4 regions of the Bacillus sp. SORGH_AS_0510 genome follow, and region 2 is predicted to be linked to each of the others. Evidence: predicted binding sites of a transcription regulator. Region 2 holds the regulator's gene; each other region holds the start of a gene.
The links. The regulator Rex, encoded in region 2, represses fermentation and respiration genes when NADH is low (regulators of the CRP and FNR family bind a similar motif). The targets are predictions, from matches to a motif close to TTGTGAAATATTTCACAA.

Region 1 (3,181 bases), 4.5 Mb from region 2:
TTTGCTGATAAAATCCGCAAAAATTTCATCCGTTCCTGGCTCAATAAGAAGTTCATACATATCGAGAATTTCGTCGCCATCGCGGCTTGGGAAGTACTCATGTGGTGCCGTACTATCAAAAATGGCGATGCCGAGTTCTCTAAAAATACACATATCGAGGCTGTTTGGATCAAAGCCGCAATGATAAATCTCCACATCGACCCCGCGTTCCTGTGCTGCGGCGGCAAGTTTTTTCAACATCGTTGATTTTCCGGACCCAGGGCGCCCTTTAATAAAGTAGCGTTTCGGAATCTCCTCTGTTAAGTTCGGAACGAAATCAACGGCGCCTTTCGGTGTGGCCGCACCTAAGAAACGATGACGAACATCTGGCGTCTTATTCAATTTCATTTTTCCAAAGAAGGTATCAATCAATTTATTCGTTAATTGATCGGCCTTTTTAAAATTCATGCTATTAATATAGATTTTTTCCCAATCATCATGAATGTCTAATGCTTCCTTAAAGGTGGCATACGCCTTCTGAAATGATTGGCTTATTTGAGTCGTCAGCTTTTGGATCACATTTTTTTGCACACTAAGCTTACGGGCATTCCAAGCTTCGCCGAGATTAATATATTCCTCAACTGCTCCAGGTGCTTTCGGCTCAATGACATGTGGTGCCGTTCCATCGACAATCCCAACCCTTAGTGCTGGTATAAGCACACCATCAATGGAATTATTATCGGAGGAACAGTGTAAAAACTCCACATCATAGCCTTGCTCTACCCACTCATGGCCAATTTTTTTCATCAATGAAGATTTACCTGTTCCAGGTCCGCCTTTTAAAATAAACAACCGGTCTAGTCCTTGAAGATTGGAATCATATAGGTTATGAAAGCCTCTGGCTGTGTTCCCGCCAGCAAAATAATTTCTAACTTTTCCTGCCACTCATCAACACTCCCTTTTATGCTACTCAACTGCGCCTCGTCATCCTGCATTCTGTTTAGTGGCGAGTTATTAGGTGAGATATTTACACCCTATCATATGCACATATGGGTTATAGGTGAGTGCCTATAGAAAAATTCATCTGATTCTCATTTTCTCTTTGCTAAACTTGTCTGTTGATTTCCGATCCAGGCACGAGCGGTTCGTGGGTGTTTCGGCGAGCCTCCTCGGCGCAAGCGTCTGCGGGGTCTCCCCTGAACCATACTCCCACAGGACATTGAATTTGCTTCATCGAATCAGCACCGCACGAAGGAAATGCGATAGCATTTTCGAGGATCTTCGCCTTCCGCTCCAATCAACAGGTGTTTCAAATCAACATAATGCTTTAACATAGCCTCTCATTTTATAAGATCAATCACTAGCGCCTTTGTTACTTCTTGCAGTACGGTGGGGGCGAGGACGATTTGTACGCCGATCTTGCCTGCGCTGACGACCATCTCGGGAAGGTCCTTGCAGGTTTCGTCCAAGAAGGTCTTGTAGTCTTTTTTCATTCCGATAGGGGAGCAGCCACCGCGGATATAGCCCGTCCATTTTTGAATATCCTTCACAGGGATCATCTCCATGCTTTTTTCTCCAGCGGCTCTTGCTGCCTTTTTCAAATCCAACTCTTCGGCAACAGGAATGACAAACACATAAATGTTTTTGCTAGGGCCTTGTGCCACAAGGGTTTTATAGACTATCTTTGGATCTTTGCCAATTTTCTCAGCGACCGAAACTCCGTCAATCTTTCCATCTTTATTATCATATGTCAGCATGTCATACTCGATTTTTTTTGCGTCCAGGATACGCATTGCATTCGTTTTGATCTGTGCCATCGTCATTCTCCTTGAAAAATATTGTCAATTACAGTTAGTCTAATAGACCATGCCCTGAATGACAACCATACTTTATACACAAAATCACCTAAATATTGTCACTCGTTTGTCACTTTATCCTTCTATGACTATAGTAAACTTAAATTATGGAAGCATAATTTATTTAAATTTGTGAATATATTCACATTTCAAGAGGTGGAGTCATGAAATACGATTTAGTTCTCTTGCACGCACCAAGTGTTTACGATTTTAGAAAAAATCCTTTGCTAGCAGGTCCCATCAGCGATGTTGTTCCGTCATCGCCTGTATTTGAAATGTACCCAGTCGGGCTGACAAGTATTGCGGATTACCTAGAAAGATACGGACTAAGGGTAAAAATTATTAACATCGCCAATCGAATGCTGATGAATGAACATTTTGATGTCGAAGCCAAACTAAGAAACATCCAAACCAAAGCATTTGGAATCGACCTTCATTGGCTCCCACATGCACATGGCAGTATCGAGCTTGCCAAAATTGTAAAGACCCTTCACCCCCAAACACCCATCATTTTTGGAGGACTATCTGCCACCTATTATCATAAAGATTTAATTGAATACCCGTTCATCGACTTTGTCATGCGCGGCGATTCGACCGAAAAGCTTATGCTTCTCCTAATGAACAAAGTCGAGGCAGGCAACACCCACTTTGCGGACATTCCAAACTTAACCTGGAAAAAGGGAAGCAAGTACGGCTTCAATCCACTCACATATGTACCAAAGGATTTAGATGATATCGACGTTCCTGGCTACCGCTACACGATCCGCTCTGTGTTCAAGTATAGGAATTTCCTAGACCCGCTACCATACAACGGCTGGCTGCAATACCCAAATACCGCTCTTTTAACGGCCAGAGGCTGCACGCAAAACTGCTTGATCTGCGGAGGCTCACGGGAAGCGTATGATCAAAACTGTAACCGCAATGCCCTTGCGCTACGGTCGCCGAAAAAGCTAATTGAAGATATTCAGTTTATCTCAAGGTTTAGCCGCGCTCCCATTTTCATTCTTCACGACCTAAGACAAGGCGGCAGTGACTATGTAAATGAATTCTTTAACCGTCTTAAAAAACTTAGGCTTAAAAATGAAATCGTGTTTGAATTGTTTCAGTATGCGGATGAGGAATTTTTCAAGCAAATCAATGAGAGTGTACCAAAGTATAGCATTGAAATCACGCTGGAGACGCATGATGAACAAATAAGAAGGTATAATGGAAAGTTCAGCTGTACCAACGAAAAGGTCATCGACACTCTTAACTATGCTCTTAAAAATGGCTGTCAAAAAATCGATTTATTCTTCATGGTGGGGATACCTGGACAGACCTATCAAAGTGCCCTCGAAAATATTGAT
Region 2 (3,181 bases):
CAGCGGGGTCTGCCATTTGTTCTTCCAGCTGGCGAAGAGATTTTTCCATGAGGCGAAGTGGTTCAAAAACGGTCAGCATTTCATCCCAAATGGATAAATTGGATTCTAATCCTGTATTTTGGGCTAAATAACCGATCGTTACTTCCTTTGGCTTGATAATTTCTCCGCCATCATGGGACAAATGTCCGGCAATAATCTTTAGAAGTGTCGATTTTCCAGCCCCGTTACGGCCGACAAGAGCCACGCGGTCTCTTGTTTGTAATTCTAGCTTTATATTCGATAAAATAAGGTCAGCACCATAGTATTTTTGTAATTGATTGACTTGTAATAAAATCATATTTTTCACCTCTATTACTTAGGACTAGTGTACCGTATTAGCGGAATGACGGCAATAACTCGGACTCTTCCCGTGCCTCTTCTGATAAAAAATTGCTTCATTCGTTCAAAGTTTCACACACATAAAAGGGAAAATAGTGTATTATTTTTTGATAGGAGGATTTTTTTATGGCCGAATTTACGCATTTTAATGAAGAAGGCAGAGCGAAAATGGTGGATGTCAGTGACAAACCTGAAACGGCGCGAACTGCCATTGCTCATTCTAGCATAACCGTAAGTAAAGAGATTTTTGACAAGATCACCAATCATGAGATGAAAAAAGGCGATGTTTTAGCTGTTGCCCAAGTGGCGGCTGTTATGGCGGCTAAAAAAACATGGGATCTCATTCCGATGTGTCATCCTATTCCACTAACAGGAGTTAATATTTCTTTTGCGTGGGAAGAGGAGCAAACAGGAAATTTTCAATTACATATTGAGGCAGCAGTGAAAACAAAAGGGAGCACAGGTGTGGAAATGGAAGCGCTAACAGCTGCATCTGCTTGTGCCCTAACTGTCTATGATATGTGTAAAGCAGTTGATAAAGGGATGGTCATTGGACCAACCTATTTAGTGGAGAAAACAGGCGGCAAAAACGGTGATTTTAGGAGAAATGGTCAGGTTAAATAAGATGTAAGAAAACCATTCATGGGATGTGGGAGAAGATGAGTAACGAAACAATGAAAATACCACAGGCGACAGCCAAGCGGCTGCCCCTCTATTATCGATTTTTAAAGAACCTGCATACTTCCGGTAAACAACGAGTTTCATCCGCAGAACTAAGTGAAGCGGTAAAGGTGGACTCGGCAACAATTCGCCGTGACTTTTCCTATTTCGGGGCTTTAGGTAAGAAGGGGTATGGCTATAATGTAAACTATTTGTTAACCTTTTTCCAGAAAACGCTGGATCAAGATGTATTAACAAAGGTTGCGTTAATTGGAGTAGGTAATCTAGGGACGGCCTTTTTAAACTATAACTTTTTGAAGAATAACAACACGAAGATTGAGGTTGCCTTTGATGTCGATCCAGAAAAAATGGGGACGAAAATTCGGGAAGTTCCGGTTTATCATTTGGATGACCTAGAGAAGGTGTTGGAAAACAGCGATATTCAAGTAGCCATTTTAACAGTTCCAGCGCCGGTTGCACAAGTAATTACAGACCGACTTGTGAAGGCGGAAGTGAAAGGAATCTTAAACTTTACGCCAGCCAGGTTAAATGTGCCGGCATCCATCCGGGTTCATCATATCGACCTAGCCGTGGAACTGCAATCATTGGTTTACTTTTTAAAACACTATCCAACAGAAGATACAGATGAATAGTACTAGGTAAGGCCTTTTACGAAACTTGCTTCGTAGAAGGCCTTTTATTTTTTCTGTTTACGTAACCATTGTTGTTATGGAGGAAAAGGGAAATAATGTTCATTTTGTATCAAAGCTATACTACGAAGAAGCTGGCTAATTTGGATTGCTCCCTTAGAAGAGTAACGAATAAACGGAGTTTTTCCGGTTATTTGCAAAATCGAGCTCATTTAGGAATAGATAAGCGGAGGTTTTCCGGTTATTCAAAGAATGGTACCCCATTAAAAAAAGCCTTTTTTACATAAAATTGTAAATTATAACTTTACAAACGTAACAGTGTTATGTTACATTGTTAATCAGAAAGGGGTTTTTATCATGAGTGAGGAGTTAATCTCAAAAAAAGACCTATTAGAATTGGCGGGAATTTCGTATGGACAGTTGTATAGGTGGAAGCGTAAAGACCTTATTCCGGAGGAGTGGTTCATCCGGAAATCAACCTTTACCGGCCAGGAGACATTTTTTCCAAAAGAAAAGATTCTGGAGCGCATTAATAAAATTCAAACAATGAAGGAAAATCTTTCACTTGATGAACTTGCAGACATGTTTTCACCGAATATTTCAGACCTGCAGTTAGATAAGGATGAGTTAGTGAAACGTAACATTGTTTCGATAAGTGTAATGAATTTTTACTTAGAGAATGAAAAAGGCAGCCAAACGTTTTCGATTAACAGGATGCTTGAGGTATTCGTCTTAGAGAAGCTGCTGCAATCCGGCGAAATTAATTTGGATGAGGGAAAAATGCTGCTACAGGTATTAAAGGAGCATGCTGCAATCATTAAACAAAAAAGCTGTGAAGTAGTCATTACGCGCAAGCTTGGCGTGTCAACGTGTCTGTTGTTAATCAACGCGGAAGCGGTTCATTTTGATCAGGGGACAAAAGTGGTCGTCCAGCTTTCCCTGATGTCCTGCATGGAAGAGATCAAGGCTAAATTACTATAAAGGAGAATATACATGGATACGAAGGATAGAGGAGACTTAGTCATCAATGGTTTCGGAGCCTCGAACGGTGGAGCATTTCACCAGGTCACATTGAATGGATTCGGTACGGTACACAGTGATGTGGAATGCATAGAGTTTGAAAGTAATGGGTTCGGGACAGTGGATGGAAATGTGAAAAGTGAGCACACCAAAATAAACGGCAAAGCAAAGGTAAAGGGGACGATGGAGTCCCAAAACGTCTCAATCGATGGAACGGCAAAGATTGAGGAACATCTTATTGGAAAAATCGTAAAGGTTTACGGTAAGGCGTCGGTGGGTGGCAGAGTAAAGGCTGATGAAGTCAAAATTAATGGCGTTTTAACGGTTGGAGGAGATTGCGAGGCTGAGATGTTTAAAGCCGATTCTCAATTTTCTATTGGTGGGTTATTAAATGCGGAGGACATTAAAATTCAGCTGCATGGTCCTTGTAAGGCAAAAGAGATTGGCGGAGAAACGATCACCGTGAAATATAA
Region 3 (3,181 bases), 2.4 Mb from region 2:
TAGAAAAACTTCCAATCTATACTGACCATTCAGAAGATCAGATATAGTAAATTTTTGTTCCATTTCTTTTTTATTATCTAAAGTGATTTCTTCCGTAGCTTGTGTTACGGAAACTTCCTCTGAATATTGTTTAACTTTTTTTCCATTCTGATCGTATACAATAAAGTCAGCCTTTATCCCACTAGAAAAAGTTAGTGTCTGTTTTTTGCCGGATATATTTTTAACTGTATATTTGACCATCATGTCATGGTTATCCTCTTTTATTTCAAGTGAAGGAATAAATTTTGCCGTCACTTTTTCTTTCTTTTGATTTTCCGTTTTCGTTCCACCATTGATGCCATTCGTCTTTGTACTTGTTCCACAGCCTGTTAAAAGTCCGAATACTATAGCGGTGCTTATGACAAAATATATTTTTTTGTTTGCCATTTTCTTATCCCCTTATTTATCATGTTTTTTGTTTTCAGCACTATAGTCGCAAAAAACAGGAATAAAGTTACACTTCTACGAACAAATGAGTTTTTACAGACAAAAGGTCCCATCATTATCCGATGAGACCTTTTTTTACTTTCTCCATTTTTTAGGAGAGGATTCTCTTTTCACCTTCAATAGCTTTTATCGGATCAATATTCTGGGTAAATTCTAGTGTACCCATGTAGCTTCCTTTCTCATCCCGTACAGCAAAATAACGTATATATACGTATTTATCTCGGAACTTGATCCAGAAATCCTCACTGTCTTTTATCCCAGCTTTAAAATCTGCCAATAATTCTTCTACCACATGCACACTTCGTGGCGGATGACAATTCTGAACTGTACGTCCGATGACAGCTTTTGTACGGGCGAAAATTCTTTCTTTTCCGTGGGAAAAATAACGGACGACATCTTCATGATCAATAAATGTAATATCAACTGGTAAGTGGTTTAAAAGCAGTTCTAATTGCTTTAAAGATAAAATTCCTGTTTCCATCTTAACATAGCCTTCGGTTATAGCATTCTCGGCTAAGGCTTTTCTCTCTGGTTTCCATTCTTCATCAGGGCCTGTTAAACAAAAGCCTATCTCATCACTTTCATGAGCAATTTTTATCCACTCATCTTCAGATAAATTTTTTAAAGCCATTGGAAAAAGGAGGTTCTCTTCCTTATAAATCATTCCAGTTACTTCTTCGATAACAAAATTCAGGACCCCAAGGATCTCCTGCCTTTCACCTTGATAGCTGGCTAATTTTTGTTTTGCTTCTTTAATAGCATCGCGAATAAAGTCATCAATTCTCCACATATTTGTAGTCGGTCCAAAGATACCGTACTTTTCTAAATAAGGAAATAGTAAGTTCTCTTTACGACTATAGTGCTTATCAATGTCTAATAAGAGGTTCAAATCCTGTAGTAGATGGTAAATGTTTACAGATGAATCGTCTCTTACAAACTCATCCACATGGACTTGAACTTGTTGTTGAAGCAGTTTTTCAATTTCTCTATTTTCCAGTTTAAACGTATGAACCGGATGCCCTGGTAGATCCTCTGGCTTTTTCGAATTATTTTCTATTTCAATTGAACCTTGAAATAGGGCACTATGTTCCTGATAGATACGCATTAACTTATCTTTTGGAATACTTCCCTCTGAACATTCATGTTGGAGCTGTGTGATTTCATCCAATGTAATTTTCCCTATCAACCCATCAAAATGAGCTTTTACTTCATCTAAATTTCTTCCGTTATGAAGGTCTTGGAAGATCCCTTTTAATATGGTAAGACGGTCTGTATTTTTAGACATTAGTTGTTCACGATTATTAATCATTTCACTCATTTCAGGACTCTCCTTCACTGTTGCTAAATACTGTTGTTAAAGGCATCGCATTAATAACTTACCATTTAGATATGAAGCTGAAAGTGATTAACATCATTGTTATAGTTATAAATGTGAAAACTTTAAGAACATAGCTCGTGATTTTCCTGATAATGAAAGACACTGCTCACATATTATGGCAGTGTCCTCTTTAAATACATTTTTTTAGCTTCTTTTTAATTCTTCTAAAATAGGATATAGTTCTTCCAAATGTTTAATTTCAAATGTAGGAATGACTTCATTTCTTTGTTTATCATGCCGGTTAATCCAAACTGTTTTTATCCCTGCACGGTTCGCGCCAAGTATATCGGTCATAAGGTTATCACCAACCATTAGAACTTCGTCCTTTTTCAAAGACATACGTGATAAGGCATGCTCGAAAATTGAAGGATCCGGCTTTCCTCGACCGAAATCACCGGAAATAACAATATGATCAAAATAAGGAATTAACTCAGGTGTTATAGCTAGTTTCGCATTTTGAAGATCAGGGGATCCGTTTGTTAATAGAAGAAGTTGAAAGTTTCCCTTTAATCCATCTAGAATTTTAAACGTTTCATCATAGACAAATGGGTGGTTACGCCGCTCCAGGGGAAAGCGTTCAGCTAACTCAACCCCTAATTCAGAATCATCGATACCCATTGCTGATAATCCTAATGTCCACGCATCTTTTCGATAGGTGGGTACAATTTCTTTCATTTTCTTAAACTCTTCCGTATCATCTAAAAAATCCCCCCATAACCCTTCAAAAGGATTAATCCCAATCATTTGTGTAAACGGAAACGTTTCATAGGAAGAATATAAGTTTCTAGCTGCTTCACGAACAGCTTCCTCAAGTTGATCTGCAGAAATGGCATACCTTTCCACTGCTAATCTACATGTTGCTGCAAAGGCTTCTTTTACACTTTTTTGGTCCCAAAGTAGCGTATCATCTAAATCAAAAAAAATGGCTTTTATCATTTTGTCCTCGCTTCGATTTATGATTTTTTAATAGTTTATCATTAAATCCCTCGCACATGAAGACTAAAGTTTCTGACAACTAAATTCATAAAGAGGAATGAAACACCCTCTACCCTCATATTTTTTTAAGATGGGAAAGGAGGATACAATATGGTCAGCACTGAAGTTAATAAGAAAATTGAGAGTATCACTCATCCGAAGGTACGTAATATTGTAAGAGTTTGCGTGGAACAAGGGTGTATGTTCAGACCACATCCAAGCAACCCTAACTTAGTACATTTATTTGATCCTGAACGTGGGAAAAATATTATTGGTGATATTAACCTATTAAGTCCAAGAGGGTACTTTACACTGGAAGTAGCGGACGGGCGTTTTAAATCC
Region 4 (3,181 bases), 1.7 Mb from region 2:
ACGGCCGAATCTGCAATTTGCCATTGAATAGCTTGTCTCTCGGCAATTGGTTTACCAAATGTAATTCTTTCTTTGGAGTAATCGATCGCCATTTGTAATAAACGTTCAGCTGATCCAACTGCTCTTGCACCCACGATCCATCTTGCAAAACCAATCCATTCAAGTCCTAGATTGTAACCCTTGTGTAATTCACCAAGAATGTTTTCTTCTGGAATGCGGACATTATCAAATACTAGACCGGCTGGACCCCATTCTCCCATCGTATGTATATACTCTGATTTCCAGCCCATTTCTCGGTCAGCAATAAAGCAGGTCACACCTTCTCGGCCACGTGTTTCTTGATGCCTTTCTTTATCTGTAATGGCAATAACCATGACGAAGTCGGCTTCATTACCACCTGTGATAAATGTTTTTTCACCATTCAATACCCATTCATTTCCATCCTTGACCGCTGTCATTTTGATATTTTGAGTATCAGACCCTGCACCAGGTTCAGTCATCGCAAAGCAGGATTTTTTCTCTCCATTGATGGTTGGAATTAAATACTTTTGTTTTTGTTCTTCATTTCCATAGTAAAGAATATTATCTGCTGAGCCGCCAAATTGGAATGGAACAAAGGTCTTCGACACTTCCATCAAGACGATGGCCATCATCATTTGTCCTAATTCAGCACCGCCATATTTTTCTGGAGTGTTAATTCCCCAGAAACCAGCTTCCTTAGCCTTTAATTGGAGCTCTCTTAATTTCCCTGGTGGGAGACTAGGCTTTCCTTCTCTTTCATTTCTTAATACATCATTTTCTAGTGGAATGAGTTCTTTTTCAACAAATCTTCTAATTGTTTTCTGCACCATTTTCTGCTCGTCTGTTAAACGTAAATGCATTCCCTTCACTCCATTCTATTCTTGTATTCTAGTTTTTCTTCTTAAAAATTATATGATAGGTTTCCTAAAAACATACCTACCAGTCGGTATGTTAATTATATTTTATTCCGAAATTTCAGAAAATACAAGTTATAACTGATTGAATCTTATTAAAAAAATCCTTCGGCACTAAACTATGCTAAAGGATTTTTAAGTTTATATATGTCGTACAGTTTTTCTGATTGCCATACGTTCTCTTAATGTTGAAATGGAAACGGAGCTTGTCAGCCATGTAAGTAAGCCTAGGCTAATGCTGAGAATCCAATTACTAGTTGCCTGTAGGGTAACAAGGACTGTGATTACACAAATAATCCCGCCCATCATTCCGTAAACTGAACCTCTGGCAATATTAGTTGCTTTCTTTGTACCAGATGCAATCCCTACCATAATTACCGCTGTTAGCATGACAGCAGGAAAGGCTGCAAATATTCCAGCAAGAATTTTCCATGGAGATACCACGGTTATTAAATAACTAAGTGAGACCGCTGTCCCGCCTAGTAAAAATCGAATAAATAAGTCCTGTTTATTCATGTTTGTCACCTTTTTTCGATCGATTAATGGGATGTAATAATAACAACAACGATAGATATCGTGAACCAGCAAGCCATGGATTGCACGATCCCGCGCTTCCAGCCTACTTTCGGAAGAAGATAGCCTGCTAAAAGTGCCACTACGATATTTATTGCCATTCCGAAGATAGCGCCTTTTGATAGCATAATGGAATGTGAGACCAGTTGCCCACCATGAAAATCAAGTCCGATTGTTAGTAATGCTGCCAGATACACTGCAGGAAAGGCAGCAAAGATCCCCCCTGCCTTCTCTCCTAATCTTTTTGCTACCACTGTACAAGCGACCACTGCTAACCCACCCAAAAGGAATCGAATGAGAAATGCGCTTATTGATAGATGTGCCATTCTGTTTTCGCCTCTTTTTTTTGGATAACATGCTGTTTATTGTTAGTTCTTGTTTTTTGTTTTGTGAATCATTTCACAAACCAACTTACGTATTCATTGTACCTCAATTTTATGACAATACATGTGAACACTTTATTAAGGTTTTTTAAGCGGTTTCATTTGGTGGTAAAGTGTGGATGAAAGACATTTTTTATCCTTACCCAGCTCATTTTGTCCTTCATCCACCTCTTGATGGACAGTTATCTCGATTAAATGGTCCTTCATTATCATCAAAAATCCGGATTGTTTTTCAAAAAGCTCTCCCAGGCTCTTTTCGTGCCTTGATTAATTTCTTCCCTGGACTTATACAGGCGCTCTTTGGTTCCACCATAGCCAATCTCAGTTTCCCCCTGTTCAAGGCTCTGAAAGATTGTATCTGCAAAATCTGTTAATGGTGCCCCAAAGGTATGTAGACCGCTCCCTCCTAAGTCTGTGTTCACAGCCGGAGGAAGAACCTCAATTACCTCTATATTTGTATCCTCTAACTGATGTCTTAGCGAAATAGTAAAGGAATGCAGTGCAGCCTTTGTTGCACTGTACACTGGAACCCAGACTCCCGGCATTACAGCTAATCCCGACGATACATTAACGATAGCGGCTTGATTCTGTTTCATAAAAAATGGGATCAATAACATCGTTAGGTGTATCGGACCATCCACATTAATTGATATTTCATTACGGTAATACTCCCAATTTTGCTTAGCATTTAAAAGGTTCACTCTTTGCTGAATTCCCGCATTATTAACAAGAACATTTAAATTAGGAAACTCTGTCATGACCCAATCGACAAGCATTTTTCGATCAGATTCATTTGATACATCACATGTCTTAACATGTAATTGCGGAAATTTCCCCTTTGCTTCCATTAACTTTTCTTCTCGTCGGCCAACAACAATTACTTCATTACCTCTTTTTAAAAATCGCTCAGCGAAGGCTAAGCCGATCCCTGAAGCACCACCAGTAATTAAAATCGTATTTCCCGTTACTTTCATGTTATACTCGTCCTTTGTTATAGGCTTTGTTGGAATTGTCTGTTGATTTCCGCTCCAGGCACGTTCGGTTCGTGGGTGTTTCGGCGAGCCTCCTCGAATCTACACCGCACAACGAATCTACATCGCACGAAGGAAATGCGATAGCATTTTCGAGGATCTTCGTGCCTTCCGCTCCAATCAACAGAACGTATAAATCAACACTGTTCATGAACATAGCCTTGTTATAAAATCGGTATTATGCTCCATTATAGTAAACCAAACCATTCTTTTTAATACGCTTTTTTGTAATTAAAATAGGAAGTTCGTGACTATTTTC

Region 1: the regulator Rex is predicted to act here: its motif matches at 1,966-1,983, upstream of QE429_RS01750 (TIGR04190 family B12-binding domain/radical SAM domain protein).
Region 3: the regulator Rex is predicted to act here: its motif matches at 1,916-1,933, upstream of QE429_RS12665 (DUF438 domain-containing protein).
Region 4: the regulator Rex is predicted to act here: its motif matches at 1,896-1,913, upstream of QE429_RS16095 (DUF3147 family protein).

Annotation. Positions count from the first base shown of each region.
Region 1 covers NZ_JAUTAU010000001.1:330,344-333,524, reverse strand. Annotated here, with positions in the region: gene QE429_RS01760 (PRK06851 family protein) at 1-924, opposite strand, end outside; gene ybaK (Cys-tRNA(Pro) deacylase) at 1,320-1,796, opposite strand; gene QE429_RS01750 (TIGR04190 family B12-binding domain/radical SAM domain protein) at 2,000-3,181, shown strand, end outside.
Region 2 covers NZ_JAUTAU010000001.1:4,819,295-4,822,475, reverse strand. Annotated here, with positions in the region: gene QE429_RS24355 (ABC-F family ATP-binding cassette domain-containing protein) at 1-337, opposite strand, end outside; gene moaC (cyclic pyranopterin monophosphate synthase MoaC) at 505-1,002, shown strand; gene QE429_RS24345 (redox-sensing transcriptional repressor Rex) at 1,038-1,691, shown strand; gene QE429_RS24340 (YhbD family protein) at 2,046-2,669, shown strand; gene QE429_RS24335 (polymer-forming cytoskeletal protein) at 2,682-3,181, shown strand, end outside.
Region 3 covers NZ_JAUTAU010000001.1:2,456,388-2,459,568, reverse strand. Annotated here, with positions in the region: gene QE429_RS12670 (BsuPI-related putative proteinase inhibitor) at 1-426, opposite strand, end outside; gene QE429_RS12665 (DUF438 domain-containing protein) at 578-1,804, opposite strand; gene QE429_RS12660 (HAD family hydrolase) at 2,009-2,800, opposite strand; gene QE429_RS12655 (hypothetical protein) at 2,951-3,181, shown strand, end outside.
Region 4 covers NZ_JAUTAU010000001.1:3,130,049-3,133,229, forward strand. Annotated here, with positions in the region: gene QE429_RS16085 (acyl-CoA dehydrogenase family protein) at 1-881, opposite strand, end outside; gene QE429_RS16090 (DUF3147 family protein) at 1,077-1,451, opposite strand; gene QE429_RS16095 (DUF3147 family protein) at 1,475-1,834, opposite strand; gene QE429_RS16100 (SDR family oxidoreductase) at 2,104-2,865, opposite strand.